Linked DNA regions of Filimonas effusa. The protein of the gene in region 1 interacts with the protein of each later gene in a pairwise test. Links are inferred from orthologs where the notes say so. Each region holds a gene or a part of one and is shown in the gene's direction. Other genes may lie near its edges.

Region 1 (3,348 bases):
GGCTGCGCCGATATGAATTGCTGTATCTGCGCGATCGAATCCTTATTCAGGGTCCGCAGGTAAGCGCTTAAACGGATATCTTCTTTAAAGGCATTACTGGCCTGCCTGAAATTCAGGAAAAACCATCCCATAATACCCATAATAAGCAGTACCAGGGCTACACCAATGATGCTCATGATGTAACTGGGCTTGCTGCGTTTCGCTGATGCTTTACCAAATTGAGCCATGCTGCTGTTTTATACTATGTTAGTAACCCGCAAATTTAGGGCATTTACCCCCTTAAAAACTTAACTTTGCGGCCTGAAACATCATAAAATACCAACAACCATTCCTATTTTAAGTTTTTAAAAACCGAGTTACCTCTTTTATGGAATACAATTTCAGGCAGATTGAAAAAAACTGGCAGGAACAATGGAATCAGTCAGGCGCATATAAGGTGCAGAACATTAGCCCCAAACCTAAATATTATGTGCTCGACATGTTCCCCTACCCAAGCGGAGCAGGCTTGCACGTAGGGCACCCCCTGGGTTACATCTCCAGCGATATCTTCGCCCGGTTCAAACGCCTCAAAGGGTTCAATGTCCTCCACCCAATGGGATACGATGCTTTCGGTCTGCCTGCTGAACAATATGCGATCGAAAATGGCGTTCACCCGGCCGTTTCCACCAATAGCAATATCGCCAACTTCCGCCGCCAGCTCGATAATATCGGGTTTTGTTTCGACTGGAGCCGCGAAATCCGCACCTCCGACCCGGGTTACTATAAATGGACGCAATGGATCTTCCTCCAACTCTTCAACAGCTTCTTCGATCGTAATCAGCAGAAGGCTATACCCATTACAGAGCTCGTAACAGCTTTCGAAAAAGAAGGTAATAAAAAACACCCCATCCCCAACAGCCAGTTCGAGGTGCCAGGATGTTTCCACGGTAGCTTTAACGCGGCCGAATGGACAGCTTTTGATGAATTTACACAACAAAGCATCCTAATGGAATACCGCCTCGCCTTCTGTGGTTATGGCGAAGTGAACTGGTGCGAAGCCCTCGGTACCGTACTCGCAAACGACGAAGTGGTCAATGGCGTAAGCGAAAGGGGAGGACACCCCGTAGTGAAAAAGAAACTCCGCCAATGGTACCTCCGTATCACTGAATATGCCGACCGCCTCCTCGAAGGACTCGACCGCATCGAATTCAGCGACGCTATGAAAGAAATGCAAACCAACTGGATTGGTAAAAGCTATGGCGCTGAAATCGACTTCCAGGTAAAAAGCCAACTGAACAAGGTAAATACGCTGAAGGTCTACACTACCCGCCCCGATACCATCTTCGGTGTCGATTTTATGGTGGTGGCGCCCGAACTCGAATGGGTAGAAGACCTGAAATCCGATGCCCAGGCCGCCGAAGTAGATGCCTATATCGCATATGTAAAAAGCAGGAGCGACAGGGAAAGACAAGCTGAGAAAAAGATCTCAGGCTGCTTTACCGGCGCTTACGCGATCAACCCCTTTAACGGCAGGGAAATTCCTGTCTGGATCTCCGAATATGTACTCGCAGGCTATGGCACCGGCGCTATCATGGCTGTGCCCTGTGGCGATGAAAGGGATTTCAAATTTGCACAGCACTTCAATATTCCCATCACCAATATCATTGGCGATGCATTTAACGGCACCGAAGCCAACGCTACCAAAGAGGTACAGCTGAGCAACAGCGGCTTTCTCGATGGCACGGTTATGCGCGATGCCATGAACCTCGTTCTTACCAGGCTCGAAGAAATGGGTATCGGCAAACGTAAGGTCAACTATCGTATGCGCGATGCTGCTTTCAGCCGTCAGCGCTATTGGGGTGAGCCATTCCCCATTCAATGGATCAATGGTATCGCTTATCCGCTGAAAGAATCGGAATTGCCGCTCGAATTACCGCATATAGAGAAATACGGCCCCGGACCCGAAGGTGAAGGCCCATTGGCTAATGTTCCGGAATGGACGGCACGACATCTCGAAACCAACACTATGCCTGGCTACGCCGGCAGCAGCTGGTACTTCCTGCGTTATATGGACCCGCATAACAACCAGGCTTTCTGCGACCGCAAGGTAAGCGATTACTGGGGCCAGGTTGATCTCTATATCGGTGGTACCGAACACGCCGTAGGTCACCTGCTCTATAGCCGTATGTGGACGAAAGTATTATACGACCTCGGCTTCATTGGCTTCGATGAACCTTATAAAAAACTGGTGAACCAGGGTATGATCCAGGGTAGCAGCCGGTTTGTATACCGCATAAGAGGCACTCATCAATATGTATCCGCAGGTCTTATCGATCAGTACGAAGTAGACAAGCTCCATGTCGACGTAAACATTGTCGACGGCGTAGAACTCGATACCGAAGCCTTCACAAAATGGAAACCCGAGTTTGCAAATGCCACCTTCATACTCGAAAACGGCAAATACATCTGTGCTACAGAAGTAGAAAAAATGTCAAAGTCCAAATTCAACACAGTCAATCCCGATGACCTGGTGGAGAAATATGGCGCCGACACTTTCCGGATGTATGAAATGTTCCTCGGTCCCGTTGAACAAAGCAAGCCCTGGGATACAAAAGGTATCGAAGGCGTACACCGCTTCCTCCGTAAGTTATGGCGTTTGTTCTACGATGAAGTAAAAGGTAAACTGTGGAACAACAGTAAAGCAACCGATGCCGAGCTGAAAGTATTACATAAAACGATTCGCAAGATTGAAGAAGATACCGAACGCTTTTCATTCAATACCGCAGTAAGCGCATTCATGGTATGCGTGAACGAACTCAGCGATCTTAAATGTAACAAACAGGAGATCCTGGAAGCGTTGCTCATCCTGCTTACTCCTTATGCACCCCATATCTGCGAACAGTTATGGCACGATCTGGGCCATACTACCAGCATCCTGGATGCATCCTATCCCGTATTCGAAGAAAAATACGTAAAGGAATCAGCAAAAGAATACCCCATCAGCATTAACGGAAAAGTGCGTACCAGTCTGTCCATCGATCTCAGTGCCACGCAACCCGAAGTGGAACAGATCGTCCTCGCAAATGAAGTCGTGCAGAAATGGGTGGAAGGAAAAGAGGTGAGAAAATTCATCTATGTTCCAAATAAAATGATCAACGTAGTAGTATAATTAGTTTCCCGATAGAAACCTGGTAAATAAAAAAAGTGGTTGGCTCATAAATAAAAATAGCCGCTGAGAATCGCTTAAATGGGTACCCGGCTCCATCAGAATACGCATAAAAAGAGGGTGTATCGAACTTTACCCTCTTTTTATGCGCCTGCAATGCTGCATCTTTAAAACCTGCTATCCTCAAACGCCCCAACAGGTTG
Region 2 (2,904 bases), on another replicon or contig:
TCCACCCAGGCACTTTCAATTCCCGTATGCTGTTGTAATACGCGGCAGGCCACATCATCAAGCTCCTCTTCATCAGAAGCAAACTTGCCCGTTAAAGACCATTGATCGTTAGGCCGGTCCGGCTCATGCAATAACAGCACTTTCAGTTCATTGCCATCAAAAGAAAAGATGATACAATCAACAGTCATTGCAATTCGTGGGTAAGCTGTATCATACGCTGATACACTGGCAGGTTCCTTATTCATAACACTGGCAACACTTAACGCTTTAATCGAAGACAAATAATAACGAACCGAAAATACAACTATTTTTATCTTTACCGATCAACTACACAATATGTATTCCGAAGAACAGGTGAAACAACTTCAGCAACGAACGCGGGAACTGCTAAGCGATGGAGACGTAAACGAACAGAAGTTAGCACACCTGAGAGAAGTGTTACGATTCCACGAATATCGTTACTACGTCCTCAGCGAATCCCTCATTCCCGATGCCGACTATGATAAATTATATAAACAGCTAAAAGCAATAGAGTTAGCCCATCCTAACCTGATAACACCCGACTCGCCAACGCAACGCGTAGGCTCAAACCTTACCAAAACCTTCCCAACGGTTCAACACCTCGTACCCATGTTATCCCTGGAAAACTCCAGCAACGCCGAAGAACTGGCCGACTGGGACCGGAAAGCACAGGAATTAACAGGTTTGCAGGAAGTTGAATATTGCATAGAACCCAAATTCGATGGCGCAAGTATTTCTCTCCTCTATGAAAATGATATCCTCGTTCGCGGCGTAACACGCGGCGATGGTGTCGAAGGAGAAGAGATCACCACCAACATTAAACAGATCCGCTCCATACCATTATCAGCACCCTTTTCAAAATATGGCATCCAGCAGATCGAGATCCGTGGCGAGATCATCATGAGCAAGAAAGCCTTCGAAAACTTCAATGAACTACAGGCCGCACAAGGCTTGAGCCTGCTCGCCAATCCCCGTAATGCCGCAAGCGGAAGCCTCCGCATGAAAGATCCCAAAGATGTCGCTAAACGCAATCTCGACGCGTTTTTATACCATATAAGCTATTACGTAACAACAGATGGCCATACACTCGCCATCGACGGCCGCGAAGGCGACCATCCCATGCCCGAAAACGCTCCGCTCGGCACCCATTCCGGCTCTCTCGACCTGTTATGGGAATGCGGATTCCGCTCTCCAAAAGAAGAAAAGCAGGTCGTAACAGGCATCGCCGAAGTGATACGCCACGTTACCGACTACGAAGCATTACGCGATACCCTGCCCTACGAAATAGACGGCATGGTCATAAAGGTCAACAGCCTCGCCCTGCAAGATCAAATGGGCATGACAACACACCACCCACGCTGGGCAACAGCATATAAGTTCAAGGCACGACAGGCTACCACTCGCTTACGGGACGTAGAATTCCAGGTAGGAAGAACAGGCGCCGTTACTCCAGTTGCCAAGCTCGACCCGGTTTACCTGGCAGGTGTAACAGTAAGCAGCATCTCCGTACATAACGAAGAATATATCAGGGAAAAAGACCTGCGTAAAGGCGATACCGTGATAATAGAACGCGCCGGCGACGTGATCCCCCAGATCGTACAGTCCATCCCGGAAGGACGCGATGGCACAGAAGAAGAAATCGTCTTCCCCCGCCATTGCCCAGTTTGTGGCAGCGAGCTCTTTAAAACAGAAGGCGAAGCCGTATGGCGCTGCATCAATATAGAATGTAAAGCACAGGTGCTCGAACGCATGATCCACTTTGTAAGCAAAGATGCCATGGACATCAGAAGCCTCGGCGAAGCCAATATCCGCCGCTTTTATGAACTGGACCTGCTGAAAGATGTCCCCGGCATCTACGGACTCAACTTCTCCGCCATAGGCCAGCTCGAAGGCTATGGCAAACGATCGATAGAAAACCTCCAGGCCGCGATAGAAGCATCAAAACAACAACCCCTGTACCGCCTCATCTACGCCCTGGGCATCCGCTTTGTAGGCGAAACAACCGCCAAAACTCTCGCCAACGCAGTATCCAACCTCATGGAATTGAAGGATAAAACAGAAGATGAACTGCAGCAACTCGAAGATGTTGGAATAAAAGTGGCGAACAGTATTTACCAGTTTTTCCATAACGAACAGAATCTCGAACTGCTGAAACAGCTCGAAGACCTCGGACTAAACCTGCAGAATCACAAAAAACATAACGCAGGAACTGACGATACTCCGTTACACGGACAAACATTCCTGTTCACCGGCACCTTGTCCAAACTCAAGCGCAGTGAGGCTGAGGCCATGGTCGAAGCCAACGGAGGAAAGTTGTTAAGCGGCGTTAGCAGCAAGCTTAATTACCTGATAGTAGGAGAAGACGCAGGCAGCAAACTGGAGAAGGCGAAAAAGATCAATACAGTAAGAATTCTTACAGAAGATGATTTTATACAGCTTTTGGGCAAATAAAGGTTAGTTTTCGTATGCACAAAAAGCCGTTTATTTGCAGCGCAAACTATAAAACCAGGATATTCTAAATAACCAATTTTAAACCAATTTAATCATGAGTTACATAGCTGACATCCACGCGCGTCAGATCTTAGACAGCCGCGGCAATCCTACAGTAGAAGTTGACGTTTTAACTGAAAGCGGACACCTTGGCCGCGCAGCTGTACCCAGCGGCGCCTCTACAGGTATCCATGAAGCTGTAGAATTACGCGATGGCGACAAAAAAACTTACGTAGGTAAAGGCGTTTTAAAAGCAGTTGCCAACGTTAACGATATTATTGCTGAACAACTGATTGGCTGGTCTATCAACGACCAAACCGGTGTTGACGCCAAACTGCTCGAAATCGACGGCACTGAAAACAAAAGCAAACTGGGTGCAAACGCTACCCTGGC

What was found. The genes of interacting proteins can lie anywhere in the genome.
Region 2: the proteins of leuS (region 1) and ligA interact in binary tests that used the Escherichia coli proteins (3 or more experiments, as listed by UniProt). The link is inferred for Filimonas effusa from one-to-one orthologs.

The regions. Positions count from the first base shown.
Region 1 is NZ_SDHZ01000002.1:867,294-870,641, reverse strand. It holds leuS (leucine--tRNA ligase), read left to right. Parts: upstream 1-367; coding sequence 368-3,148; downstream 3,149-3,348. Other genes in the region: ESB13_RS14780 (alpha/beta fold hydrolase), read right to left, coding at 3,313-3,348; ESB13_RS14790 (cell division protein FtsX), read right to left, coding at 1-227.
Region 2 is NZ_SDHZ01000003.1:335,296-338,199, forward strand. It holds ligA (NAD-dependent DNA ligase LigA), read left to right. Parts: upstream 1-336; coding sequence 337-2,472; downstream 2,473-2,904. Other genes in the region: ESB13_RS19295 (NUDIX hydrolase), read right to left, coding at 1-245; eno (phosphopyruvate hydratase), read left to right, coding at 2,567-2,904. UniProt on the Escherichia coli protein: DNA ligase that catalyzes the formation of phosphodiester linkages between 5'-phosphoryl and 3'-hydroxyl groups in double-stranded DNA using NAD as a coenzyme and as the energy source for the reaction.